3 regions of the Cryobacterium sp. TMT2-17-1 genome follow, and region 2 is predicted to be linked to each of the others. Evidence: predicted binding sites of a transcription regulator. Region 2 holds the regulator's gene; each other region holds the start of a gene.

Region 1 (9,539 bases), on a different contig from region 2:
TCCAGAATGCCCACAGGTCTCCCGATCCGATCCTTTCGGCTATGAGCATGTTACTTGTCTCAAGTGTTAACTCACCCGCCGGGCAATACCCGGTGAGGGTTGTCATCCTACGGGAGCCAGTCCGGGTCACCATGTCGGGCGCATATCGGGCGCGTGTTCAGGATGTTCGGCACGCCGCGAAGACCTGTGTTCGCGCGGCCTGCCTGTCTCGAATGGCGTTGTGCCCTCGGAAAGTGCTAATCTGCCTAAGTTCGCGCGAGTGGCGGAATTGGCAGACGCGCTGGCTTCAGGTGCCAGTGTTCGAAAGGACGTGGGGGTTCAAGTCCCCCCTCGCGCACAGTGGATGTTTCAGGAAATCCAGGAATGGTTGTCATGAAATCCAAGTGGACAGGTCGGTTGAGCAGAAATGCTCAGCCGGCCTTCTTCTTTTAACGACTCAGTGCGCGTTCGGTGGCCGTTTTAACGCTCGCCGCTCGGGGGTTTGCGCTTTAAACGCCAATCAGCCTGCTGGTGGGCAAGCTGAAGCGTTCGGTGCGCGGGGTGACGTTCGGAATTGGCGTTGGTTTCCGCTACTGCGGCGGTGCCAGGGCGGGAAGTGCGCTGTGTTTATTCAACGGTATTCCGGTGGCTTCTTTGCGTCGGCGTCCTCGGGAGAGACTCTCGCCGCTGTCACGTTCGGCGGTCTTCACGAAGAAGTCGAATATCTTCCGCAGGTTCGATGACACGGCGGCGATGGTCGCCGCGAGGTAATTGAAGGCGAACTTCTGGAGGTGCTTCACAGCCAACCGGGGGTCCTGATTCCGTTCGGCTGGGGCTCCGGCATCCATCGGGATGGTGACGGTCGCTGGTGTGACGGGTCTGGTGACGCGCTTGCCACTGGCACGGTCGATTGCCATGTAGGTGCCGGGAGTAGGAGTGAACACTCATTGCCGGGCCGGAGGCATGGGTTCGATATCCTAGGAACATTGAGATGTCCTAAGAAAAGACGAATAGCCCCTATCTGCGAAATGGGGTTGCCTATGGCCAGCATCAAGGAATCGAAGGTGGCGGCACTGAGAGAACTAACGAAGACCAATCTGGATAAGCAGGGATTCGGAGGCCTCGATGATGAAGCCAAGTCTTGTTACGCATGGCCCCTACGATTCACACCGGCAGTGGGCACTGTCTTGATCGTTCTCGGATTGATTTTGCAGTCGCCTATCATTCTTGGATTGGGTGCAATCGTTCCTCTCACAGGGGCACTATTTCCCCGTGGCATGATTCTCGATCTGGTCTATAACTTGGTCGTTCGCCATATGTTTCGCGCTCCGGCGCTTCCCCCCACGCCGAGTCCACGACGGTTTTCCTACCTGCTGTCCACCGTGCTACTTGCAGGTGCGGCCTTGTCCTTCTATTTCGGATTATCAGCACTGGGAATCGTGCTGGGAGGAATGGTAGCTCTCGGCGGCACAATTCTCACCACGACCCATTGGTGTCTCGGATCGTGGTTGTACAGACTAATTCTTCCTCACGCAGCAGCAAGGTGAAAAGGTCGGGTCCACGCCGCAGAACCACAGCTCGGTCGGGTTGCCTCATCAGGAACTGTCAACGGCGTTATGGGAAGCTATCCGTTCGTGAGGCACCCGGCCGTCCCGTGACAACTCATGGTCGAACTAGCCAGCAACCGAGCTCGCCGCATCAGCTGTCGCTTTCTCTTCGGCAAGAACTTGGCGATCGCGGCCGCACGGGGTTTTCACGCCAAGCCCACTGTCGCCCACGGCGACAATCGCCGTGAGCTCGCGCGCTCCGGAGGTTCGTGCTGATCCCAGCGCGACGAGCTCAGCGCAGGAGCCACCCGTGAAATGATAAACGTTGACGCCGACGTGGATATGTCCCGTGGCATCACAAACGGCAGCCCCGACTGTGTGTACCCCGCCTTCAACGTCCGCGTTGGCATCAATTGCCTCTTCCGCTCTCGCAATGAGTTCCAGGTCGTCACCGGTGAGTTGGCGCACATCCATTCCAGCATTCGCTGTTGGGACGTCCGTCGCCGACGTATGTGCTGGATCTATATCTACCGGGTGCCCGATAGCCGGACGTTCACCGATCAAGGGTGACCGGCACGAACCGGGCGCGGCCAGGACTACGAGAAGCGCTGGCTGCATGCCGGGCCGGGGACACGCTTGTGGTCGCCAAGCTCGACCGCCTCGCCCGGTCACTGCGCGACGGGAAAGACATCGTCGATGACCAGAAACTGCACCACACCACACACGGGTGTAGGCGGTTCAGGAAGGCTAGCTTTCGTGGCGCTCGCGGGCGCTACAGCGCGGTGGAGCCAGCGGAGGCGTGTCCCTCGATTCCATGAATTTTCAGAAGATTTTCGTCGAACGCCAGAGGATCGGCAAGATCATTTAGAAGAATCGCGAGGAACTACGTAACCAGCACACGGGGTCAGGCCGAAGTTTTGAGTTTTGCAATCTACCCACAGCGAACACGATGGGTTGATTGCCGTCCACCCATTCGGACAGAAAGGCCCCCGAGAGATTGGGGGCCTTGTGTCGTTCCGGTAGTTTCAGCTCCGGTGGTCGAGCCCGTCGAGACCCGGCGACCCGTCCCGCCCTACAGGTTCGCCCGCTTGCTCGGCAGAGCGATCAGTGTCCGCTTCGGGTCAACCTCCACCGGTGGCCGCAACCAATGCTGAGTTCCGGTGCGGCTGATCGTCCAATGCTGGTTGTGCAGCAGCAGATGGTGGGGATGACAGAGGAGTACCCCGTCGGCGAGGTCGGTGTAGCCGTTGCCTTTCGACCACTCGTTGGTGTGGTGGGCTTCGCTCCAGGCCGGTGATCTGTCGCAGTCGATTCAGAGGCATCCGCCGTCACGCACAGCCATCGCGGCGCGCTGTTTCTCGGTGAAGAGTCGTTCGTCGCGGCCGACGTTGATGATCTGGCCGTTGTCGTCGAATTTGATGCCGCGGGTGCCGGCGTCGCAGAGCAGCCGGTCGATGGTTTCCTGGGAGATGGGGAAAGGGCTGCCCTCGATCTGCCCGTGAGCGGCGGGTTCGGCCGGCCCGTGTTCGTTGACCTGCTCAGTCGAAGGTGGAGAGCACGAACTCGCCATCTTCGGGCGCGAACAGCCCGCTGAGTCGTACGTCGCCGTTGCCCAGCCGGTAGACCCGCAGGTAGCGGTCGTCGTAGGCCTGCTTCTCGCGGGCGGCGATGCCGGCCTCATCGAGCCGGTCGCGCATCCGTCTCGCCCGTTTGAAGACCTCGTCGGCATTCAGTGACGACGCCTCGGTGAGTAGCGCTTCGAGTGCCGCACCGAGCTTCTCGGCGGTGACCGCGGCGTCGATCTGGCCGAGCCCTGAGCGGATCGACTCGGCCGCGTCGACGGAGAGGGTGCCGGCGGTGACGGCCCGGGCGATCGGCGCCTGCCACGGCACCTTCGCCTCGAACTCGGCGACCTCGGCGGCATCCGCGTCGGGCGAGGAGAGCGCCGCCTCGACCTGCTTCTCGGCTGCTTCGGCATCAGCCATCATGGTGCCGACGGCGACCATTTTGTAGGCGTCGCCCTTCGAGGAGCCGGTCCACTTCTGGATGAGGGCCTCCGGCGAGAGAAACCCCTGCTGCGCCGCCAACCCGGAGTGGCCCAACTCCGGCCGGGACCGCCGGGCGATGGTGCCGGCCATCCACGCGGCGCGGGTGTCGAGCAGGCGGCGAGCCGCCGCGATCTGCTTCTGACCGGACAATACCGCGGCATCAGCCAGCGCCTCATAATCGGCACTCGAGGAACCCAGCAGGGCGACGGCATCGGCCGCTTGCCTGAGGTCATCCGCGAGATTGATCATGATACGAGAATACCTCAAAGCGAACACAGAGTCGAGAGTCTGTCAGTATTTAGAGACTCGATTCAGAGTTTATCTCGAAGGTTTGTTCACAAGTTCAGAGAGCGGCTCACCGGGTCTCGACCAGCCCGACCACCGTGGATTCGACTGACGGGTTGGGGTGGGCGATCCGAGGGGGACATCCGTCGTCTACGCTCGGGCTATGTCCAGACCGGCGCGACCTGCTCCCCGTGACCTCGTGGTGGGGTGGCCCGACGTGCCGTCGGCGGGCGCCGTCGGCGAGGTGGCCCGTCAGTTCGCGGTGAACGTGCAGGCCGCAATCGGCGAGCGGAGCGTGCGCGCCGCGGCGCGCGATGCCGGGCTCGACCACACGACACTGCTCTCGGTGCTGCACGGGCGGTCCTGGCCGGACCTGGCGACCGTGGCCCGTCTGGAGAACGGTTTGGGTGTCGACCTGTGGCCGGGGCGCGTGGGCCCGCCGTAGGGCCGCCGATTGAGACCTGCGCCGCGAGGCGGGCAGGCAGGCCTGGCAGACGTCGAAGATACGTCTATCCACAGCCTTGTGGATAACCCTGTGGACAGCAGAGTGAAATGTGGCTTTTGCCCGCATAATTACTGGAACGCCCGGTGTGGATAACTACGCGTGAAACCTGTGGACGACTGCCATAATCGCCTTTTATCGCTGTCGGGAATGGCAAGATGCCCAGCTCCGAATACCTCAAATACAGGTTCGAATTTCGGGTGCTCAGCGAATCTCGGTGAGGTAAGTCGTGTAGCCGGCGCTGCGCATCGCGGTGATGATCGGTTCGGTGCCGCCAGGTTCGGCGATAGCGATCATGGCGCCGCCGCCCCCGCCACCGGTCAGCTTCGCTCCGAGGGCGCCGGCGCGGCGGGCGATTGCCACGAGTGACTCGATCTCCGGGCTCGACACCTGTAGCGCGTTGAGCAGTCCCTGATTGATGTTCATCAGTTCGCCGAGCTCGGCGATGTCGCCGCGGCGGAGCGCGTCTACCCCGGCCAACACCAGCCCGTCGATCTGGCTGAAGATCGCGTCGTAGCGCGCGGGGTTGCGCTGCCAGACGCTGCGCACGAGGCCCACGGTCTGCTTCGTCAGCGACTCCACCCCGGACAGCCCGATGACGATGGGGATCGGGTGGGGAGTGAAGATGTCGCGGATCGTGTGGCCGCCCGGGGCATCCGATCTCTGGAAAAGAACCGACCGGCCGAAGGTGGCGACGGTGTTGTCGATGCCCGACGGGGTGCCATGCACGATCTGTTCGCACTCGAAGGCGAGGCTCGAGACCTCGGCGTCGCTGATCGTGAGCTGGAAGCTGTCGGCGACGGCGCGGATCAACGCTACCGCGAACGCGGCGGAGGCACCCAGGCCGCTGGCGCGCGGCAGGTGAGAGAACACGTCGACCCGAAGGCCGGCGTCGGACACGCCGAGCCGGGTGACGATCAGCGCCGCCACCCGGTGCGAGAGGTCTGCTCGGATCGGTTCGCGCACCGAGCCGTCGACGTCCCGGTCGGCGATGACCGGTTCGCGGAGCGACGCCTGGCGGGTGACCTGCGCGCGCACCGACAGACCGATCGGCGCGGCGATCGCGTGGTAGCCGTAGACGACGGAATGCTCGCCCATCAGGATGATTTTACCGTAGCCGAGGTGGGCATCCGGGCCGGGGGCGCCGGGGGTGAGGGCAGCAGCGCACGTGGCGGAAGCGCTGGGCGTAAGGGTGGCCGTGGGTGCGGGGTGAGCCGCGGGCAAGGCGACGACGGCGGCGGTGCCGTACCCGGCATCCGGCGCGGCCGGCTCAATAACCCGGTCGCCGTCACTGCTCTCTTCGAGGGCCTGCATGATCTGGCGCGCCTTCCACACCTTGATCTCGCCGTCGGCAATGAGCCTCTCGACGACCTCCTCGAACCGGGCTCCACTGGCGCCGGCGGCAGCCGCCACGGCCCGCGCGTGCAGGCGCATATGGCCGTGCTGGATGCCGTTGGTCGACAGGGCCTTGAGGGCGGCGAGATTTTGGGCCAGCCCCACGGCGGCCATCACCTCGGCCAGCTCGGGCGCTGAAGACACCCCGAGGATCGTGTGAGCGAGCCGTACGGCCGGGTTCGACTCCACCTGGCCGCCGACCGTGCCGACCTTCAACGGGATGGTCAGTTCGCCGACGAGATCGCCGGCGTCGTTCACGCTCCAGGTGGTGAGCGGGCCGTAGCCGTCGCCGCGGCCGGCGTAGGCGTGGGCCGCCGCCTCGATCGCCCGCCAGTCGTTGCCGGTGGCGAGGGCGACGGCGTCGATGCCGTTCATGATGCCCTTGTTGTGCGTGGTGGCCCGGTAGGGATCCATGGCCGCGAACTCGTTTGCGAGCACGATACCGTCGCGCACGCGTTCGCCGGGGAAGTCGGCGGTCTCGAGCAGCGCGTGCGGGATCACGGCACGGGCGCGCACCAGGGCCCGGTCGGTGAGGTTGGAGAGGATGCGCAGGAACACGCGGCCGCCGCTGATCTCCTCGACCAGTGGGGCGAGCCGTTCGCACATCGAGTTGACGAGATTGGCGCCCATCGCATCGCGGGTGTCGACCAGCAGGTGCACGACGAGCAGTTCGCCGTTCTGCGCCGTCGCACCGCGCAGGAAGACCTCGATGCCGCGGGCGCCGCCGCCGCGCGCCACCATTTTCGGATGCCCGCTGTCGGCCAACGCCACGAGCTCGTCGCCGCGCGCGAGCAGGTCAGCCCGGGCGCGCTCGGGGTCGATAAGGTCGACGACCTGGATCTGGCCGATCAGCAGCGGCTCGTCGGCGACGCTCGTGAACCCGCCGGCCTGGCGCACCAGCCGGGCCGCGGAGCTGACCGCGGCGACGATCGAGGGCTCTTCGACCACCATCGGCACCAGGTGGTCCCGGCCGTTGATCCGGAAGTTCAGGCCGAGTCCCATCGGCATTGAGAAGACGCCGATCACGTTCTCGATCAACCGGTCGGCGGCCTCCACGTCGAGGGCGGACGTTCCGTCTGCGAGGTGCGCGGCGGCATCCGTCGACAGGACACCACGTTGCCGGAGGAGCGCGATGCGTTCAGTGACCGACAACTGGTAGAAGCGGGGGATGCGGGACCGGCTCATGACGCGGTGCCTCCCTGTAGGCCGGCGGCGAAGAAGCCGAGCGGGACGATGGCGGCCCCGGCCCGGGCGAGTGCCCTGGCGAGTCGCTCGGTGGGTTCTCCAGCGTAGCTAAAGGCCAGACCGACGTCTCCGCCGCCGGCCCCGCTGGTCTTGAAGATGCCGCCCTTGCGCCGGGCGAGGGCGTGCAGTTCACGGTGTCGCTCGCTCACGATGCCGGCCTGGGCATGCGCGTCGAGTTGGGTGAGCGCCGCGAAGTAGTCGGAGGCGAGGCTCAGAAAATCGGCCGGGCTGGCCAGCGCCGCCTCGGCCTGTTCGGCGAGGTGTTTCAGCCGGTCGAGGTCGGCCCGGTGCCGGGCGGGGTTCTCGGCGGCGTAGTCGGCCACGCGGCCCACCAGACGGGTGGTCAGCGCACCCTCGCCGGTGACGACGGCCGAGATACAGAGCTCCTCCGGCCAGCGCAGAGGCACCACTGCGGCACCCGGGGCATAGCGGATCAACCCGCCGTGCACGCTCGCGGCCACGTCTCCGCCGCTGCCGGCGCCGTTCTGCGCGCTGCGGTGGGCGGCGTGGGCCAGGCGGAACAGCTCGTCCCGGTCGAGCGTCAGGCCCAGGGCGCGGGCCAGGGCGTCGGTCAGGCCGGCAGCGGTGGCGGCGCTGGAACCGAGGCCGAGCTTGTGGCCGCCCCGGGACAGCGCGCTGCTGTCGATGGTGATGGCGAGCGGGGCCTGACTCTGCGGCAGCACCCGCGCCTGCAGCGCAGCGGCCTGCACGGCGACGCGCACCTGGTCGAAGACGCGGAGGTGGTCGCGCTGCTGGTCGGTGAGCCCGGCCGGGAGGGCGCCATCCGTGCCCAACACCAGGTTCCGGATGCCCAAATTGGACGCGCTGACCTGCCAGGAGCCCGTGGGTGACTCGTCGACCGTCACCTCTACGCGTCGGTCGACGGAGGTGAGCAGGGCCGGCGCGCCCTCGAGCACGGCGTACTCGCCCAGCAGGAAGAGCTTGCCGGGCGCGGACGCCCGGATCGTCGGCTTCGGCGGAGGCGTCGGCAGAGTCGTCGCCATGGTCATTCCAGCCGGCAGGCGGCCGGGCCGAGCGCGCTGATGCGCGCCTCGAGCACGCCGGGCACGAGCACCATCGCCCGCTGAACCGCGGCGGCGTCGCCGGGCAGGCAGAGCACCTTGACTTGCGGCCCGGCGTCGATGGTGAAATAGGCCGGCACGCCCTGGGCGCGAAGACCCGCCACGGCGTGCATCGCGGCGACGGTCGCGGCGTTCCAATAGATCAGTGCGGGTCGGGTCGTGAGCATCAGGGCGTGCAGTTTGAGGCAGTTGTACTCGGAGAGCTGCCCGAGCCGGGCGAAATCGCGGTCACGGATGGCGGAGCGCATCTCGTTGAGGTCGTCGTCGGCCGAGTCACGCCAGGCCTGGTAGAACGGCGAGGAGGCCTTGCTCTCGTTCATGCCGATAGTGGAATTTATCGATTTCTCGCCGTGCTCGGTGATCGCCACGACGACCGCCAGCGGCCAGCCCGCCCGGTCGAGCAGCTCTTCCGCGTAGGCGTCCGATCCGTCGGCGGCGGTGCCGGCGTGCATCTCGGCGAAGCCGCCGAAGATCGAGCGGGCGGCCGAGCCCGAGCCGCGCCGGGCCAGGATCGACAGTTCCCGGTCGGCCAGGGTGAGGCCGGCGGCGCCGGACGCGGCAACCGCGAGGGCGGCGAAGCCGGATGCCGACGAGGCGAGGCCGGCCCCGGTCGGAAAGTTGTTCGTCGACGTCACGATGGCGTTCAGTCGGGCGGCGGACAGGCCCATGCTGGCGGCATGCCCACGCACCAGATCGAGAACGTGACTGATGCGCGTGGCCGGGACGCGGCATCCGGCCAGCCACAGTTCATCGGCGACCAGACCGGGCGTGAAGGTGACGCGGGTGTCGGTGTAGAGCGCGTCTAGCGTGACCGAGATGGAGCCGACCGCGGGCGTGTTCAGGGCGGCGTCGCGCTTGCCCCAGTATTTGACGAGGGCGATGTTGCTGTGCGCGCGGGCCACGGCGGTGGCGCCACCATCGATGGGTTGGTCCACAGTGGTGCTCCGATCGGGTTCACTCGATTTTAGTCGCTTCCCGGGGGGCCGCACCGCCGTGATCGGGTCGGTTCCGCCTGACGATCTGATCCTGGTCACCACTTTCACCAACCGATCCGTTGATAATGGAGTGGTGCGTTTGAGACCCGGTGTGGGTGAACAACCACGCCAAACCTGAAGAGGGAACTGTTGACGCCTGGAATTAGTGGATTCTCCCTGTTCGTGCCGCCCTACCGGGTGCAGCTCGAAGCCTGGTGCGACTGGAACGACCAGCCGTGGGGGAAGGTCCGGAACGTCGTTGGACGCAGCTTCCGCATGCGCGGCCCAGGCCAGAGTGTCTACACGCTCGCGGCGAACGCGGTGTGGCGTTTGATCCGCGACTACGACATCGACCCCGGTCAGGTCGGCCTCCTGGCCCTCGGCACCGAATCCAGCAGCGACAACTCGGCCGGTGCGGTCATCGTCAAGGGCATGGTCAACGATGCCCTCACCGCCCATGGCATGCCGCTGCTCGCGCGCGA
Region 2 (9,539 bases):
CGACCCGGCCTCCTAAACTGGACGGCATGGGTATTGATCTGAACTTCACCAAGGGCCACGGCACCGGGAACGACTTCGTGCTTTTCTCTGATCCCGACGGGCAGATCGACCTTACCCCGAGCCAGATCCGGGCCATCTGCGACCGCCGATTCGGCATCGGTGCCGACGGCATCATCCGCGCGGTGCGCTCCACGAGCCTGGCCGCCGGTGCGATCGCCCTCGCCGAGGACGACGCGGCCGAATGGTTCATGGACTACTGGAACGCCGACGGCACGGTGTCCGAGATGTGCGGCAACGGCATCCGCGTCTACACCCGCTTCCTGGTAGAGCAGGGCCTGACCTCGCTCGACCGCGGCGACACGCTCTGCATCGGCACCCGCGGGGGAGTGCGCGACGTGCAGCGCGGCGCAACCGGCTACCAGGTCGACCTCGGCCGGTGGCGCCTCGACGGTATCGAACCGCTCGTTCGGGCGAAGGACCTGCCCGTGGCCCGCCCCGGTCTCGGCATCAACGTGGGCAACCCGCACGTGGTCGTGGCACTGGCCGACGACGACGAGCTCGCAGGCGTCGACCTCACCTTCGTGCCGCAGCTCGACCCTGACCCGGCGGCCGGGGCGAACATCGAGTTCGTGCTTCCGGGCGATCCGCTCGTCGTGAACGGTGTCGGCCGCATCCGGATGCGCGTGCACGAGCGCGGCAGCGGCGAAACACTCTCCTGCGGAACGGGGGCGGCCGCGGCGGCCCTCGCCACCCGGCACTGGGCAGGCGCGGGTGCCCCGAACCAGTGGCAGGTCGAGGTCACCGGCGGCACGCTCGGCGTGCGCATGTTTCCGACCGAGGACGGCGAGCACGTCTCACTGTCGGGTCCGGCGGAACTCGTGTTCGACGGGGTCTTCCGCCTCGGCTGAGAACTAGCTCGGGGCGATGGGCCGCGACGCGGTCTAGTCCTGGCGTTTCACCCGCAGGACCCGGAAGCCCTTGCTGATGGAGTGCCGTGAGGTGCTGAATTCGGCGGGCAGGTCGCCGTCGAGCCAGCGCTGCAGGGAGTCGGAGCCGAGGTTGCGCTGCACGACGAGCCAGGCATCCGAACCCGGCTCCAGGCGCGGCAGCCAGGTACGCAGCATGGTGTGCAGTTCGGTTTTGCCGACCCGGATCGGGGGATTCGACCAGATGGTGCGGAACGCCACGTGGGCGGGCATCTGATCGGGCCGCACTGCGGTGATGTTGGTGAGGCCGAGCTCCTCCGCGTTCAGCCGCACCAGGTCGAGCGCCCGCTCGTTGACGTCGACGGCCCAGATCGTGGCGCGGGGTGAGGCGAGGGCCAAGTGCAGGCTGATCGGACCCCAGCCGCAGCCCAGGTCGAGGAAATCGCCGCCGGGCGGCGGGGTCGGCGCGCTGTTCAAGAGCACCTGGGTGCCGGTGTCGATGTGCTCCGGGCTGAAGACCGAATTGGCTGTGGTCAGCTCGCGCTCTTGGCCTCCCAATCGAACGGTCACCTGGCGGAGTTTCAGGGTGCTGTCGGGTGCCGGGGTGAAGTAGTGGTCGGAAGGCATAGAGGGAACTTACCGTGCATCGAGGAAGTATTGTTAAAGGAATGACTGAGTCACATCTGCCCGACGACACCGACGACGTGGTCGCCCGCGTTCTCGCCAGCGCTGATAGCAAGGCTGCCGGCTATTCGCTGTTCCGCAGCGGCTCCGCGCAGGCTCTGCAGGCCGAATCCGGCCCGTCGCACGACGACGAGGGTCACGACGGCGTGCAGCAGGACCGCGAGGACCGCAACGCGCTGCGCCGCGTGCCCAGCCTCTCCACCGAACTCGAGGACGTCACCGAGGTCGAGTACCGCCAGCTCCGGCTGGAGAACGTCGTTCTGATCGGCCTGTACACGCACGGGACCGTCGCGGACGCCGAGAACTCCATGCGCGAACTCGCCGCGCTGGCCGAGACCGCCGGCGCCACCGTTCTCGACGGCCTCATGCAGCGCCGAGCGAAGCCCGACGCCAGCACCTACCTCGGCAAGGGCAAGGCCGAAGAGGTGGCCGGCATCGTCAAGGCGATGGGCGCCGACACCGTCATCGCCGACACCGAGCTGGCGCCCAGCCAGCGGCGCGCCCTCGAGGACGTCGTCAAGGTGAAGGTCATCGACCGCACCGCCGTGATCCTCGACATCTTCAGTCAGCACGCCAAGAGCCGCGAGGGGAAGGCCCAGGTCGAACTCGCCCAGCTCGAATACCTGCTTCCCCGCCTGCGCGGCTGGGGGGACTCGATGTCCCGCCAGGCCGGAGGCCAGGTGGGCGGCGCCGGTGCGGGCATGGGTTCGCGCGGCCCCGGCGAGACCAAGATCGAGCTGGACCGCCGGCGCATCCACACCCGGATGTCCCGCCTCCGCAAGCAGATCCTCGAGATGAAACCCGCTCGCGAGGCCAAGCGGGCCAACCGCAAGCGCAACGCCGTGCCATCCGTCGCCATCGTCGGTTACACCAACGCCGGCAAGTCGAGCCTGCTCAACCGCATCACCCGGGCCGGCGTGCTCGTCGATAACTCCCTGTTCGCCACCCTGGACGCCACGGTGCGCAAGTCGACGACGGCCGACGGGCTGCTCTACACGCTGACGGACACCGTCGGGTTCGTGCGGAACCTGCCCCATCAGCTGGTGGAGGCGTTCCGGTCCACCCTCGAGGAGGTCGCCGACGCCAACGTCATCGTGCACGTCGTCGACGGCTCGCATCCTGACCCGGCGAGCCAGCTTGCCACAGTGCGCGAGGTCATCGCCGAGGTCGGCGCCCGGGAGATCCCGGAGGTCGTCGTCTTCAACAAGAGCGACCTGATCAGCGATGATGACGGGCTCGTGCTGCGCGGACTCTGGCCGAAGGGCATTTTCGTCTCGGCCCGCACCGGCGAGGGCATCGAGGAACTGCTCGCGACCATCTCGGACCTGCTGCCGCGGCCGTCGATCAGGCTCGAGTTGCTCATCCCCTACGAGCGGGGCGACCTGATCGCGGTGCTGCACGATCAGGGCACGGTGCTGTCCACCGAGTACGCCGAGACCGGCACCCGGGTTACGGCTCTGGTGACTGATGAGATTCGGGCGCTGTTCGAGCCGTTCGCCGTGCCGCCGGCCGTCACCGGCTGACCCGCCGGCTTCGCTCCGCGTACCTCGGCAGGCCTTCGCCTGCCGATGTCCGCACTCCTCCGGCCTGTCTGAGCCGCTCCGGCGCCAGCTGATGACATATTCGGTCACAGACCTGCCGGGCACCGGGCGTGCTTGTTAGAGTCTTCTCAATCGTTGCCGCCGGTCTCCTGACCGGCGGCATGGAGCGACAGCCGAGCCCGGCACCCGCCCGCGAACGCCCGCCTGGCTTGCCGGGCGGTCCGCGGTCGCCCGGCCCCCGGTGACTGACACTGGCAACTGTCGAATGAGGAGCAATGCCCCACACCTCGGATCCTGCATGCCGGAAAATCCCGTTCTCATTCGAGTTGTATCCGCCCACATCGGATGCTGCCACCTCCGTGCTGCACGCCACTATCGAGCGGCTGGCCGCGGCCGGCCCGGAATTCATCTCGGTCACCTACGGTGCGAACGGCTCCTCCCGGCGCTCCTCCCTGGACGTGCTCACCCACATCCTGCGCACCACCACCGTGGACCCGCTGGCCCACCTCACCTGCGTGGGCTCGTCCAACGCGGAATCGAGCCAGCTGATCCGGGAGTTTCTGGACGCCGGGGTGCGGAGCTTCCTGGCCCTGCGTGGCGACCCGCCGGAAGGCATTCGGGAGGGTGAGGCCTTCCTCGGCGACCTGGGCAGCGCCGCGGAACTGGTGCAGCTGATCCACCGGGTGCAGGCCGAGCGGGTGCCGTACCGCGAGGCCGTGATCCCGGGACTCCCTGCCGCCCGCACGATCAAGCGGGAACGGGAGAAGGTACGCATCGCCGTGGCCGCCTTCCCGAACGGCCACCCGCGCTCCCGGTCGGCCACCCAGGACATCGACGCGCTCCTGGCCAAGCAGGCCGCCGGCGCCAACCTGGCGATCACGCAACTCTTCTTTCACGCCGACCACTACCTCAGCTTCATCCTGCGAGCCCGTGCCGCCGGGGTCGAATTCCCGATCCTGCCCGGGATCATGCCGGTCACGAGCCCGGCCCGCCTGCGCCGCATCCTCGAGTTGTCCGGCGAGGAACTGCCGTCCGAGCTGGCGATCGCGCTCGAGGTGGAGCCGACGAAGGAAGGCCAGCGTGAGATCGGCATCCGTCAGGCCACCGAACTGGCCCGGCAACTCATCGCCGGCGGTGCCCCCGGGCTGCACCTCTACGCCTTCAACCAGCACGAGACCGTGCTCGCCGTGCTCGACGGCTGCGGTCTGCTCACCCCCACCCTGCCTGCTTCCGCACTGCCTGCCCCTCACCCCGTCAAGGAGAACTCATGACCCACACTTCCGCCTTTCCCGCCTTTCCCGCCGGCACCATCCTGGGCTACCCGCGCATCGGGCCGCGCCGCCAACTGAAGAAGGCCGTCGAAGCGTTCTGGGCCGGATCGGTCAGCGCCGACGAGCTCGAAGCGACCGCGGCCGCCCTGCGCCAGAGCACCAGGAAGCGCCTCGTGCAGCTGGGACTCGGCCGGGACGACTCGTCCATCCCGGAATCCTTCTCCTACTACGACCAGATGTTGGATGCCCTGAGCACGGTGGGCGCCGTCCCCGCCCGGTTCGCGCATCTGCGGGGCGCGGACGGCCACCTCGACCTGGCCGGCTACTTCACCCTCGCCCGCGGCGAAGGGGAGAATCCGCCGCTGGAGATGACCAAATGGTTCGACACCAACTACCACTACCTGGTGCCGGAGATCGGCCCCGAGACCGAGTTCACCCTCGCCGGCACCCGCCTGGTGCGCGAGTTCGAGGAGGCGAAGGCGGCCGGATTCCTGACCCGGCCCGTCATCGTCGGCCCGGTCACCTTCCTGCTGCTGAGCAAGCCCAGCGACGAGGCCCCGGCCGGATTCAGTCCGCTTGACCGCCTCGACGACCTTGTGCCGGTCTACGCCGCCCTCCTGCAGCGGCTGCGCGCCGCTGGAGCCGAATGGGTGCAGCTCGACGAGCCTGCCCTGGTCAGCGAGAGCATCGACATCCCGAGAACGGATGCCCTCGCCGGCCTCCGCTTCGCCTACAACACCCTCGGCGCCCTCGCCGAGCGTCCCGCCCTGTTTGTCGCCGCGCCGTACGGCAGCCTCGACGACGCCCTACCCGTTCTTGCCATCACCCCGGTGGAAGCCATCGGGCTTGACCTCGTGCGGGGAAGCGTGCCGGCGGAGACCCCCGGACTCGACACGACCACTCTCGTGGCCGGCGTCATTGACGGCCACAATATCTGGCGCGGCGACCTGGCCGCCGCCTTCGACACGGCGGCCGGCCTGGTCCGCCTCTCGCCGCGGATCTCGGTTTCCACCTCTACCTCGCTGCTGCACGTTCCCCACGACGTCGACGACGAATCGGCGCTGGACGACGACCTGAAGACCTGGCTGGCCTTTGCGGATCAGAAGGTCGCGCAGGTTGCCACACTCGCCCGCGGCCTCAGTCTGGGTCGCCGTGCCATCGAGATCGACCTCTCTGCGGCCTCCGCGGCCCTCGACGCGCGGGGGGTGGCTCCCGGAGTCCACGATGGCGCCGTTCGGGTGCGCGCCGACGCGCTCGCTCCGGGCGACTTCACCCGGGGCGCCTACGCAGCCCGAGTGGCAGCCCAGGAGATGGCCCTCGGGCTGCCGTTCCTGCCGACGACCACGATCGGATCCTTCCCGCAGACCGGGGACATCCGTCGGGCCAGGGCGCAGCTGGTACGGGGGGTGCTGAGCACCGCGGACTACCGGGACCTGATGCGCGCCGAAATCCGTCGGGTCGTCTCGCTGCAGGAAGACATCGGCCTCGACGTGATCGTGCACGGGGAGCCGGAACGCAACGACATGGTGCAGTACTTCGCCGAGAACCTGGACGGCTTCGCGGTCACCGAGAACGGCTGGGTGCAGTCCTATGGCAGCCGGTGCGTGCGCCCGTCGATCCTCTGGGGTGACGTGTCCCGGCCGCGGCCCATCACGGTCGAGTGGTCGGCGTTCACGCAGGGGCTGACGCCCAAGCCCGTCAAGGGGATGCTCACCGGTCCGGTCACGATCCTCGCGTGGTCGTTCGTGCGCGACGACCAGCCGCTGGGCGAGACGGCCAGGCAGGTGGCCCTGGCCCTCCGGGACGAGATCGCCGACCTGGAGTCGGCCGGCATTCAGATCGTCCAGGTCGACGAGCCCGCGCTGCGGGAGCTGCTGCCGTTGAAGCAGAAGGACCAGGCGGAATACCTCGACTGGTCGGTGGGGTCCTTCCGCCTGGCGACGGCCGGTGCGGCCGCGGCCACCCAGATCCACACCCACCTCTGCTACTCGGAGTTCGGGGTGGTCATCGACGCGATCCGCAACCTGGACGCCGATGTGACCAGCATCGAGGCGGCACGCTCTCGCATGGAGGTGGTGGGCGATATCCGGTCCCAGGGCTTCGACCACGGTATCGGCCCGGGAGTGTGGGACATCCACTCGCCGCGTGTGCCGAGCGTGTCCGAACTCACCGACCTGCTCGAGCGCGCCGCGGCGGCCATCCCGGCCACCCGGCTCTGGGTGAACCCCGACTGCGGCCTCAAAACCCGCGGCTACACCGAAACTGTCCAGTCCCTACACAACATGCTCGCCGCCACCCGCATCCTCCGCGCCCGCCTGACCTCCTCCGTCTCCGCCTGACCCCGCCTCCACCCACACAAAAGCCGGGCACGACACCAAGAACAGTGTTCGTGCCCGGCCCACAAGACCCGGCTCACAAGACCCGACCGAAATAACCATGGTGACTCAACACGCGCGCGTCTCCACGACGCTGGTCGGAACCGTCGAGACCAAGAGTCGGCCTGAAATGCTGATGTGCTTGAGTGCTGATGCCCTAAACCGACCGCAGCACTGCCACAACCTTCCCCAGAATCTCGGCGTGATCGCCGACGATGGGTTCGAAGTTGGTGTTGCGGGGCAGTAGCCAGGTGTGCCCGTCGCGCTGGCGGAAGACCTTGACGGTTGCCTCGTTGTCGAGCATGGCTGCAACGATTTCACCGTTTTCGGCGGTCTTCTGCTGCCGCACGACGACCCAGTCGCCGTCCATTATGGCGGCGTCGATCATCGATTCGCCCGACACCTTGAGCATGAACAGATCGCCCTTGCCCACCAGCTGGCGGGGTAGCGGGAAAATCTCGTCGATCTGCTGTTCGGCGGTGATCGGGATGCCGGCGGCGATGCGACCGACGAGCGGAACCATGGCGGCGTCGCCGACCTGCACTCCGGTGTGGAAACTTTCCGAGGCTCCGGCCGTCGTGTCTTCGGGCGACTGCGGAATCTCGATGAGCACCTCCAGTGCTCGGGGACGGTTCGGGTCTCGGCGGAGGTAACCGCTCAGTTCCAGCTGGTTGAGCTGGTGGGTGACGCTCGACAGTGACGACAGGCCGACGGCGTCGCCGATCTCGCGCATGCTCGGCGGATAGCCGCGTTGGCTGACCGAGCGCTGGATGACGTCGAGGATGGCGAGCTGCTTCTCGCTGAGGCTCTTGCGCCGTCTGGTGCCGCCCTTGTCGCGGGGACCGCTGGTGTTCTGTGCCACGTTCGTCGCTCCTCGTTTTGATTGATGCGCTGGCAGCAAGCAGCGAATGCCGCCGATTCACGCGAATGTCGGGGGTGCCTGATTGAGTGTCAATCAACAATCGAAACTGTATCCGCGTTGAGCTCATTAGACAAACATGTATTCGAGTGGGTCGGAACAAATATTTCAGAAACTACCGAATAAAGCTTGATTGTTCGAATAATCGAATATACATTCGGAACATAAGTTCGCATCCGGCTCTCCCGGCCGAGAGTCGGATGCGTCTTCTCACAGGAGGTATCACATGAGCACTGCACTTGAACGAGGCGCCCCCATCGCGACCGGACGCACCCGGCTCCGACTCACCCGGCGCGGTCGCGTCGTTTTCACGTCCCTGGCTGCCTTTCCGCTCGTGGCCGTGGCCCTGGCCGTCGCCCTCAACGGAGGCATCGCCGCCGCCGAGAACTCGACCGTCGCTCACGTGGCCTCGGCCTTCGACTACGTCACCATCAAGTCGGGGCAGTCGCTCTGGCAACTTGCCGAGACAATCGCGCCCACGTCAGATCCGCGCGAGGTGATCGCCGAGATTGTGAGCCTCAATCAGCTGCCGTCCGACAGCGTGCAGCCCGGTCAGCGGCTGGCGCTTCCGAACGACCTGTGAACTACCCGCGGCGAGCCCCCGCCGGTCTCACCCCGGTAATATTGGGGGAGTGACCAGTCTCAACGATCTGCCCCTTCGCGATAATCTGCGCGGACTCACTCCCTATGGGGCGCCGCAGTTGCACGTGCCGGTGGCTCTCAACGTGAACGAGAACACCCACGGCATCCCGGCTGAGGTGGCGCAGGACATCGTGGCGGCGTTGGCCGTGGCGGTCACAACCGTGAACCGATACCCCGATCGGGAGTTCACCGAGCTGCGGGATTCCCTCGCCCGTTATCTCGGTCACGGCCTCACCCGAAAGAACATCTGGGCCGCCAACGGTTCCAACGAGGTTCTTCAGCAGGTGCTGCAGGCCTTCGGCGGCCCGGGTCGGTCCGTGCTCGGCTTCGCGCCGACCTACTCCATGTACCCTCTGCTGGCCTCCGGCACCGGCACCCGCTGGATCGCGGGCGGTCGTGACGCAAAGTTCGAACTCTCCCCGGCCACGGCGCTCGAGTGGGTCGACCGGGTTGCCCCTGACCTCGTCTTCCTCTGCTCGCCGAACAACCCCACCGGCACGCCCCTGTCCCTGGAAACGATCGCGGCCGTCTACGATGCGAGCGACGGCATCGTTGTCGTCGACGAGGCGTACGCCGAGTTCGGGACGGATGACGCGCCAACGGCCCTGAGCCTGCTTCCCGGCCGGGAGCGCCTGCTGGTGTCCCGCACCATGAGCAAGGCGTTCGCCTTCGCCGGTGTGCGCGTCGGCTATCTGGCCGCCGATCCCGCCGTGACGGATGCCCTCCGCCTGGTTCGTCTGCCCTACCACCTGTCCGCGCTCACCCAGGCTGCCGCGGTCGCCGCGCTCGTCCACACGCCCGCGATGCTTGCCATGGTCGACGACATCCGCGGGCAGCGGGACCGCATCGTGAGCGAACTGGCCCGGCTTGGCTACACTCCGCTGCGCAGTGCGAGCAACTTCGTGCTGTTCGGCGGCGTTGAGGACCCTCGGGCCACCTTCGAGGCGCTGCTGGCGGAAGGCATCCTTGTGCGCGACGTCGGCATCCCGGGCCACCTGCGGGTCAGCGCCGGCACCGAGGCCGAGACCACGGCGTTCCTCGACGCCCTCGAGGCGCTTGGGCGGCCGTGAACGGCGCGGGCCAATAAACTAGTCGTATGAGCTTCTCTTTCGCGACCACCTCGCCCCGTTTCGCCCACCTGCAGCGCGAGACCAGCGAGTCGAGCATCGACCTGTCGCTCA
Region 3 (9,539 bases), on a different contig from region 2:
GTCAGGTAGTCGACGGTCAGAACGGATGGCGTCTTGCACTTGTCGCAGAGCCGGCGGGCCAGGCGTTGGGCCACCACACAATCCAGGGCGGAACCCACCAGGAAGGGCTCGATGCCCATTTCCGTCAGCCGGGTGATGGCGCTCGGCGCGTCGTTGGTGTGCAGGGTGGACAGCACGAGGTGGCCGGTCAGAGAGGCCTCGATGGCGATCTGCGCGGTCTCGTGGTCGCGGATCTCACCCAGCAGAACGACATCCGGGTCGCTTCGCAGGATGGAACGCAGCGCACTCGCGAAGGTGAGACCTGCCTTCGGGTTCACCTGAACCTGGTTGATGCCCGCCATGCGGTACTCCACCGGGTCTTCGACCGTGATCACGTTGATTTCGGGACGAGCGACCGCACCTAGGGTCGTATAGAGCGTGGTCGACTTGCCCGAACCAGTCGGACCGGTGATCAGGATCATGCCGTAAGGCTTGGAGTAGGAAGTCTTGTAGGCCTCGAAGTTGTGCTCGAGCAGGGCCAGCGCACGCACGTCGAGAGTCGTGTTCGAGTTGTCGAGAATTCGCATGACGACCTTCTCGCCCCACACGGTGGGGAGAGTCGCAACGCGCAGGTCGATCTGACGGCCGGCATGGCGCACGGTCATGCGGCCGTCCTGCGGTTTGCGCCGCTCGGCGATGTCGATATCGCTCATGATTTTGAGCCTGGAGATAACACCGTTCTGGATGCTCTTGGGTGCGGTCTGCATCTCGTGCAGCACGCCGTCGATGCGGTAACGCACCCGCAGGCTGTGCTCGCCGGGTTCGATGTGGATGTCCGAGGCCAGGTCCTGGATGGCCTGGCTGACCAACAGGTTCACGAACCGCACGATCGGGGCATCGTCGTCGATGGAGTCCGAGACTCCGAACGAGGAGCTCTCCGTGGCGGCGTTCTCTTCCTCGAGTGTGGAGGTGAGGTCACTGAGCTCGTCGTCGGCGCGGTGGTAGCGGGTGATGGCGGCGAGCAGATCGCTGCGCTCGGCGACAACCTGGGTGACGCGCATCCGTGATGCTTCGCGCACGTCGTCGACAGCGAAGACATTGCCAGGGTCGACCATGGCGAGGATGAGGCGGCCGTCGTCGACGGCGATCGGGAGCACTTCGTGGCGTTTGCAGACGGCCACCGGAACGAGAGCCACGGCGAGGCGATCGACCGGGTAGTCGATCAGCTCGACGAAGGGCAGGTTGGCCTGCTGGGCCCGAGCCTTGGCGAACTGAACCTCGGTGATGACGCCCTTGGCGACGAGGGCGCGGACGGCGCTCTCATCGGCGGGGTCGCCGGCCATGAGGTGGTCGAGCTCCTCGATCGGCAGCAGACCGTGCAGGATCAAGATTTCGGTGAGGCTGGCCACGCGATCCTCTCGAACAGGCTCGGTAAGTAAGTAACGGACAACGCTATCTCGGGGGCAGGGAATCCGGCCAGACCCACAATGAGGGGGACACGGTTCGAAAAAATGCCTCTGTTCAGTGATCCTAACGGGGCGGGGCTTCGACCCGACATAGACACGGCATCGACCCGGCTTCGACCCGGTTGCGGCCCGCGGGGCGGCAGGCGGAATGCGGCCGCTGCTGGGCGATGCCCGGGCCGGTCTCGGCCTGCTCGAAACGGTCTAGACACCCACCAAAGGTTTTCGATGATGTTCTGTGTGTAGCCCAGCGGGCCGGCATTCGTGTACTTCGTGGTGAGCCGGATGCCGCCCCTCAGAAAGTGGGACTCACCGAAAGCGCCGTCTGCCGTGTTCGTCTGGATGACGCAGCGGCGGCCCTCCGACTGGGTGAAGCACTCCAGTCCGTTTGCGACGAGCCGGGCCTCCACCGCGGCGCTCTGTTCCGGGGTCACCCAGACCACGGTGGTGATAATCCCGGTGTCGGATCCCCCATATGGGCTCGCCCAGACGCAGGTCAGGTGGTCGAGAGCGTCGATCTGGACGCGCAGCTCGGCATCGTCGGTGCCGTGGGACACGTCGGCATCCGGGTCCTGGCTCCAGACGGGGTTCAGGGTCAGGTCGCCGAGCGCCTCGACCATGGCCGGGCTGTAGAGCTGCGTGCACGCGGTTGGACGTGGGACGCCCGGCGCCGCGGTCTGCCCGGGTGCAGGTTGCGTCGGCTTGCGGATTGCGTCGGCTTGAGGGTTGCCGGGGGCGTGGTGGTGGTCGGAGAATCTGTAGCGGTGGGTGCGTTGGTCGGGGCGGGCGTCACGGTGGCGGTTCCGGTGGTCTCGCCTGCGCCCGGGAAACCTTCACCGCCCCGGGGTCTCCATTGAGGCAACCGGCGGTCTTGGACGGCTTCGGAGCGGCCGGAGTTGCTCAGAGATAAATTCGATTATTCTCTCAAATTATGTGAGTAACTCTCGACACTGGGTGCGAGTTGAGGTATTCTCGTAACATGACCAACCTCGCGGAAGACCTCAGGCAGGCGGCCGATGCCGTGGCCCTGCTGGGCTCGTCATGCGCTGACTTCTCGGCCCTTCCTGATGCCGAGGTGTTGGCCGGTCAGAAGCGAATCGCTTCGATCCGCCGTCTCGTCGATACCTATGCCGCCTGGATGGCGGCGACCATCGCCGAGCGTTCCCGACCGGAGCTCGGGCACTCGGGTTTGGCGGCGCAGCAGGGGTATCTCTCGCCGGAGGCCCTGATTCAGAACTCGACCGGCTCGTCCAAGGGCGACGCCTACAAGCTGGTCGCGGTCGGCACGATGATGGCCGATGCCGAGGCGGCCGACAGGCTGGTCGAGGCGGCGCTGTTCTCGCCCGACAGGGATGCCGCCGAGGTCGCCGAGTTCGAGGCGAAGGTGCCGTGGCAGGCGCCGATCGCCCGGGCCGTCACCGCCGGCACGCTCTCGGTTGACGCGGCCGAGGCGATCCGGGCCGGGCTCGGCCAGATCGACGCGGCAGTTACCGCGGAGAAGCTCGGGGTGGCCCTGGCGGCGCTCCTCACCGAGGCGTCGTCACTGAATGCCGATCAGGTGTTCAAGCAGGCGAGACGGATGCGCGACCGGCTTGACGAGGCCGGCATTGCCGCCCGCGAGAAGCAGGCCTACGACGACCGCTACCTGCGGGTCTACCGGCTGGGCAACGGCACCGTGCGCCTGAACGGGCTGTTTGCCCCCGAAGACGGTGAGTTTGTGCTCTCCACCTTCGACTCGATCACGGGCCCCCGCCGCGGCGGGGTTCGATTCGTGGACGCAGAGCGGGCAGCCTGGGCAAAGAAGATGCAACAGAGCCCGCGCAGCACCGAGCAGATCGCCGCGGACTCCCTCGTGCAGCTGCTGAAGATCGCCGGCGAGGTCGACCCGGCCGGGTCTTCGGCGGACGCCGCCCCTCGGTGCGCGTGATCGTGACCGAGAAGGCGCTGAAAGGTGGCCCGGCCGGGCAGCAGGGCCAGACCGGGCCGGCGCCGACGACCGTCCAGACTGAAACGGGCGAATCTGGGCCCGTCGAACCCGCCGAAGGGGCCGCTCATGGGCAGATCGAGGGCAACCCGGTCCCCATCTCGCAGGAGACCATCAACCGACTCCTCTGCGACACCGGAACCCGCGGCATCAAATTCGACGCGGACGGCCAAATCATCAACGTCGGCCGCGACGAACGACTCTTCACCGAGCACCAGCGCGCCGCAATGGCAGTACGCGACGGCGGATGCCTCTGGATCGACTGTGACAGGCCACCGGCGTGGACTGAGGCCCATCACGTCAACGAATGGTTGAAGGAAAACGGGTACACCGATTTGGCCGACGGAGTGCTGCTGTGCCATCCGCACCATTTGCTACTGCACAACCAGCACTGGACGATCATTCGCACCGGAACGCAGCGCTGGCTGAGGCCACCGGTCGAGGTCGATCCAGAGCAGACGCTGGTGGCGTTGCCGAGTAAGAGGTCGGGGCTGTAGTCCAGTCACACTTCTCGACGACGGACAATGCGTCAACATCGGCCTCGCGGAGCACCTCATTCACCGAGAAGCAACGCGCGGGAATCGTGGCCCGCTACGTCGGATGCCGCTGGCCCGGCTACGAACGCCCGCCCGCCCGGACCGAAGCCCACCACCTCGACCAATGGCTCGCGGACGCCGGCGGCCCTGCCCGGCAAGAACGCCCTCCTGCAATCACCAAAACCCCCGGGAAACCGAAAATTCTGATGCTCACCGAATCTGAACCAGCACTGCTAGGTTTTCCCTAGGAACGACCAGGGGGCTGCAAGATGATTGAAAATTGGTACTGGATGCTTGTCTATCCGGCCTTGATACTGGTCGTGATGGAAACGCTTTGGATCGGTTCACGCCGGCGCCCCGGCTTCGGGCACAAGACTGCCATCGTGATCACCATTGTCGTGCGAATCATCTACCTCACGTGGCGCGTGTTGTTCACCATCCCGTCCGACGCCTGGTGGAACACTGCGACCGGCATTCTGCTGTTAACGGTCGAAGTACTCGGATTCGCACAATCGCTGGCGGTGTATGTCACCCTCTGGACCCCATACGCCGGGCGCACTGTGCCGTTGCCGCCAGCAGACGAGCTCCCGCGGGTCGACGTGTTCATTGCCACCTACAACGAGCCCGTGTCAATGCTCCGGATGACCATTGCCGGCGCCGTGGGCATGCGCTATCCGACCGACGGCGTTCGCGTTTTCGTCTGCGATGACGGCGCGCGTGAGGAAGTGCGCCAACTTGCCGAAGAGTACGGGGCCATCCATCTCATCCGGCCTGACCACGCTCACGCCAAAGCCGGCAACCTCAACAATGCGCTTGGGCGGAGCGACGGGGACCTGATCGTGACCCTGGACGCGGACATGGTTCCCCGGCCGGACTTCCTGGAGCGCACCGTCGGTCGTTTTCAGGACCCCGAGCTGGGCTTCGTCCAGGCGCCCCAGGCGTTCTACAACGAGGACCCGTTCCAGTACAACCTGTTCTCCGGTCAGGCTTTGCCGAACGAGCAGGACTTCTTCATGCGTACCCTGCAGGCAGGCAAATCACGCTTCAATGCGGTGATGTACGTGGGGAGCAACACGATGTTCCGCCGCTCGGCTTTGGAAAGCGTGGGCGGATTTGCAGTGGGTGTGATCACGGAGGATCTCGCCACGGGCCTCCTGATCCAGGGGGCCAAGTACCGGACCGAATTCGTGCCGGACATCATTGCGGCCGGGCTGGCCCCGGAGAACCTGGCCGACATGCTCAAGCAGCGTGACCGCTGGTGCCGCGGCAACATCCAGACGGCCCGCAAGTGGAACCCACTGACCCTGCCCGGACTCACACTCATGCAGAGGTGGCTCTATTCCGATGCGGTCGTCTACTGGTACTTCGGGGTTTTCAAGCTGATCTACATCATTACCCCGCTGCTCTTCCTCCTCTTCGGGGTGGTCGCCCTGGACACGAGCGTGGAGGCCCTGCTTATCTTCTGGCTGCCCACCTATCTCTGCGTGATGCTGTGTTTTGCCATCATCGTCGGACGTCGCCGGAGCCATTCCTGGAGCAACATCTACGAATTGGCTCTGACCCCCGCCATCGCGCTCTCCGCGGCAGCTGAGACGCTGGGCCTGCGAGTCAAAGCCTTCAACGTCACCCCCAAGGGCGTTGGCCTGAAAGAACAGGTCTTCCACTGGCGAATCGCGCTCCCCCACCTGGTGCTTCTGACCCTGGCGGCCGTCGGCCTGGTGCGAGGAATCTTCCTCAGCCCGGAACTCGCCAACACGAGCGCGCTGTACATCAACGTCTTCTGGTGCCTGTACTTCGTGGTCGGCCTGGTGCTGGCCGTCACTCTGTGCGTTGAGCGTCCACGCCTCCGGTCAGCCGAGCGCACGCCGATGAGTACACCGGTGACCGCAGCCTTCCAGAATTTTGGCGCTCACCCGGGTGAACTCGTCGACCTGAGCCTGATGGGGGCACGCATATCCATTCCCTGGTCGGAGCGGCTCGACCCGAAGGGCTTCGCCTCCAAGGCATCGTCGGTCACCGCTCTTCAGATCCCTGAGGTCGGCGAACTGCCCGGAATAGGCAGCTGGATCGTGAACTCCTCGGACGGTGTGACGATCGGCTTCCGTTTCGATCCGCTCACCCCAGAGCAGACCGTGGACCTGGTACAGGTGATCACCGAATCACCGAGCTGGGTCCGGGGAGACGAGGAGGAGAAGGCCTACCTCGCCACTGCCGGCTGGCGTGCAGTACGTGGGGCCACAACGCCCACGCTTCCCTGGCGGCGCGCCCAGGTTCGGATGGCTACCAGCTCGTCGGCTGTTTTGCATCTCGTCACCCTCTTCGAGCGCGGCCCAGCTCTCGAACTCGCCCGGGAACGTGAGGCCGCGTTCGCCGTCGACCGCGTGCCCACCGCCGCGGCGGGAGGGCTGGCACTCGACGTCGTCGATCATCCGGAAGCGGAATCCCTGGATCGGGATCCCGGGGCGCTCACGGCAGCGGTCGAGGACATCGGCTTCGGCGGGTGCCGCCTATCGCTCCGCCACCGTCTGGAACCGGGAGCGCTCGTCATCGTCGAGATCCCCGGAAGCCTGGCACAACCGGAGGTGGCCGAGGTGCGGTGGGTGAAACGACGCTGGGTGGGCTACGAGGCCGGCCTTCAATTCGACCGGGCGAACCCGACGGGATAAGGCCGAGCAGTGGCACTCTCATAGGGCGGCTGCGACATCACCCTCCGCCCCGGGCACCGCAGAGCGCCAGGGCTAGTGGGCGAACTGCACTTCGGGATGCACGGACGGCGTGGGCTTGGAGAAAAGATAGCCCTGGCCGAAGCGGCAGCCCATGGATCTCAGCAGGTCCCGCTGGCTCGTCGACTCGATGCCCTCGGCGACGACATCCAGGTTCAGGGAATCGGCCAGACGCAGGATTCCCTCCACGATCGCGCGATCGTGATCGGAGCTCTCGACGTCGCGAATGAACGTCAGGTCGATCTTGAGCAGGTCAACCGTGAACGCGCGCAGGTGCGTGAAAGATGAATACCCCGTGCCGAAGTCGTCGATGGCCAGCCGCACGCCCAAGCTCCGCAGCTCCTGGAAGGTCCGGGCCGCGGAATCGATGGCGTCGAGCACCGCGCTCTCGGTCAGCTCCAGCCAGAGCTGTTCCGGCGGCAGACCCGACTCGGCGAGGGCCCGCTTGACGACGTCACCGAAGTCATCCTGCACGAATTGCCGCGCGGACACGTTGACGCTGACCGCCACTCCCTGAGCCAGCCCCCTGGCCGCCCGGCACGCCTGGCCGAGCACCGTCGATCCGATTCCCTTGATCAGACCCACTTCCTCGGCGAGAGCAATGAAGTCACCCGGCATCACGAGCCCGCGCTCGGGCCTCCGCCAGCGTGCCAAAGCCTCGGTCGCCACCACCTTGTGGTCCTGCAGATCCACGATCGGCTGATACCAGGATTCGATCTGGCCCAGTTCCACCGCGTCGCGCAGGGCCAACTCGCTGTCGAGCCGCTGATGGATGCGGTACCGCAGGTCGTCGTCGAAGACCTCGTAGCGGGCGCGCCCGCGGTCCTTCGCCAGGTACATGGCCTGATCCGCATTGCGCAGGAGCAGTTCGGCATCGTCGTGCCCGAGGCCGAAAGCAATCCCGATGCTGGCGTCGACGGATGCCGACTGGTCGCCGATCGTGATCGGCCGCGCGATGGCCGCCTGGATCGAATCGGCAATCCGGTGCACATCCTCGCTGCCACCGACATCCGGGCAGATCACGACGAACTCGTCGCCTCCGATCCGGGACACCGTGTCGCCGGCCCGGATGCTTTGCCGGAGGCGGATGGCAACCTCGTTCAGCACTGTGTCACCGGCGTGGTGCCCAAGGCTGTCATTGACGAACTTGAACCGGTCGAGGTCGATGAATAGCACCGCAACGCCGCGACCCTGGCGCGACGCCTGCAGAAGCGCCTGCTTCAACCGGTCGAGCAGGAGCAGACGGTTGGGCAGGTTCGTCAGCGGGTCGTGGAATGCCAGGTGCTCAACCCGCGCCTCGGCCAGGCGTCGGGCGGTGATGTCCTCCAGCTGGTACAGCAGTCCCCCGGCCTGGTCGCCCTCGAAGATCTCGGCGATGCTGACCTTGACCCAGGTTTCCTGATTGCCTTCGTGGCGCATCCGCCGGTCGATGCGTTGTCGGGTCGACGGACCTTCCAGGCCAGCGCTCTCCATCTCCTCATCGTCAGCGTCCTCAGCCGGCATGAAGATCGTCTCGATATGGGCGCTGACAAGCGGGTTCTGGTGACCCGCCAGTTCCAGGAGCCGCCTGTTGGCGGCCACTACCTGTCCGTCGAGCGTCACGATGGCCGTTCCCAACGGCGAGGAAGCGAAGGCAGCCTCGAACCGGGCCGCGGCGGCCGTGGCCGCGTTCTCGGCCTCACGCTGCGCGGTGACATCGGTGACGCTGGCCAGGTGCCCGATGATGCCCTTCTCATCACGCATCGGAGCGGTGTTCACCTGCACCCAGTTGATGTGGCCCTCAGGGGTGCGGAACCGCAGGGTGGTTTCGAAGGGCTCGCCGGCTGCGGCGCTCGCTTCCCAACCGAGGAGCACCCGTTCCGCGTCATCCGGATGGAGCGCGGTGGCCCAGCCGTCGCGGCGCGACTGACTCTTCGTGAGGCCGCTGAGTGCCAGCCACTGGTCGTTGGCGGACACGAGCCCGCCCGCGGCATCCATCTGCACGATTCCAACGGGTGCGATCTTGATGAGGGTGTGCAGCGTGTCGGCCGTCTCCGCGAGCTGGCGGGTTCGGTTCTCGACCGTCGCCTCCAACGTGTGGTTGGCCTCAGCGAGAGCCTGCATCGCGCCATCACGCTGACGATCGAGGTCACGCAGCCGGCGGGCAGCGACCCACGCCAGCACGCAGCTGAGCACTGTCATGCCGAGGATCAGGATGGCGACGCCGAAGGCCGTGTCGTACCAGCCCTGGCGCTGTCCCCACAGCCGCAGCCAACCGAGGATGAACGGTCCCAGAACTAGGAATGGAATGACCTGGCGGAGGAGCCGACCCGCACTGCCACCGTCTCGGAAGAGGCCGATCAGACCGGCATCGGGGCGCTGAATCAACAGGGCCGTGGCGAGGATTCCGACGCCCAAGGCCGTCTGCCAGGCCATACTCGTGTAGCCGCCCAGCGAATACAGCGAGGAGACGCCATAGGCATAACCCAGGATCGCGACCAGGCTGACGCCCAGAGCCGCGAATGCGAAGCCGAGCATCACGGCGGATCGAGCGGCCCGGCTGGCGATGACGGACGCACCGAGCAGGACCAGCGCCACCGACGTGGACGGCGCCATCCGCTCCGACCGCCCGCCGAAGTCGATTCCCGGCAGGAGCACATCGATGCCGAGTGATCGGCCGACGACGAACTCCGCGATCGTGAGGGCGCCGATCATCAGTGCCAGCAGACCCAGGGTCACGGTCAGCCTGCGACGATCGACGGCCAGCACGGCAACCGCCACCAGCACGAGCCCCAGGGCTGCCATCGGCTTCATCGCCAGCAGGTCGCGGAGCACGGGCGGCAGGGCGTCGACTCCGACGTACCAACTGACCAGC

Evidence for each region. Region 2 encodes LexA, which represses DNA repair genes until DNA is damaged. Its sites were predicted from a motif close to TCGAACANNTGTTCGA; they were not measured.
Region 1: a site for LexA is predicted at 3,898-3,913, ahead of E3O47_RS04425 (DUF222 domain-containing protein). Genes of this name have one in related genera too.
Region 3: a site for LexA is predicted at 2,343-2,358, ahead of E3O47_RS09485 (DUF222 domain-containing protein). Genes of this name have one in related genera too.

Annotation. Positions count from the first base shown of each region.
Region 1 is NZ_SOGC01000018.1:56,432-65,970, forward strand. Features, by position in the region: gene E3O47_RS04395 (DUF3662 and FHA domain-containing protein) at 1-14, opposite strand, end outside; tRNA gene E3O47_RS04400 (tRNA-Leu) at 254-337, shown strand; gene E3O47_RS04405 (hypothetical protein) at 570-896, opposite strand; gene E3O47_RS04410 (DUF4395 domain-containing protein) at 1,020-1,526, shown strand; gene E3O47_RS15875 (cytidine deaminase) at 1,653-2,000, opposite strand; partial or broken gene E3O47_RS04415 (recombinase family protein) at 2,061-2,227, shown strand; gene E3O47_RS04420 (DUF222 domain-containing protein) at 2,839-3,096, opposite strand; gene E3O47_RS04425 (DUF222 domain-containing protein) at 3,065-3,823, opposite strand; gene E3O47_RS04430 (helix-turn-helix transcriptional regulator) at 4,023-4,304, shown strand; gene E3O47_RS04435 (hydroxymethylglutaryl-CoA reductase, degradative) at 4,566-6,941, opposite strand; gene E3O47_RS04440 (hypothetical protein) at 6,938-8,005, opposite strand; gene mvaD (diphosphomevalonate decarboxylase) at 8,008-9,018, opposite strand; gene E3O47_RS04450 (hydroxymethylglutaryl-CoA synthase family protein) at 9,208-9,539, shown strand, end outside.
Region 2 is NZ_SOGC01000049.1:30,843-40,381, reverse strand. Features, by position in the region: gene miaA (tRNA (adenosine(37)-N6)-dimethylallyltransferase MiaA) at 1-16, shown strand, start outside; gene dapF (diaminopimelate epimerase) at 27-908, shown strand; gene E3O47_RS14420 (methyltransferase) at 942-1,553, opposite strand; gene hflX (GTPase HflX) at 1,595-3,133, shown strand; gene E3O47_RS14410 (methylenetetrahydrofolate reductase) at 3,427-4,422, shown strand; gene metE (5-methyltetrahydropteroyltriglutamate--homocysteine S-methyltransferase) at 4,419-6,761, shown strand; gene lexA (transcriptional repressor LexA) at 6,955-7,659, opposite strand; gene E3O47_RS14395 (LysM peptidoglycan-binding domain-containing protein) at 7,943-8,299, shown strand; gene E3O47_RS14390 (histidinol-phosphate transaminase) at 8,349-9,428, shown strand; gene hisB (imidazoleglycerol-phosphate dehydratase HisB) at 9,455-9,539, shown strand, end outside.
Region 3 is NZ_SOGC01000036.1:47,712-57,250, forward strand. Features, by position in the region: gene E3O47_RS09475 (ATPase, T2SS/T4P/T4SS family) at 1-1,388, opposite strand, end outside; gene E3O47_RS15990 (hypothetical protein) at 1,364-2,062, opposite strand; gene E3O47_RS09485 (DUF222 domain-containing protein) at 2,422-3,369, shown strand; gene E3O47_RS09490 (hypothetical protein) at 3,372-3,923, shown strand; gene E3O47_RS09495 (glycosyltransferase family 2 protein) at 4,232-6,628, shown strand; gene E3O47_RS09500 (bifunctional diguanylate cyclase/phosphodiesterase) at 6,701-9,539, opposite strand, start outside.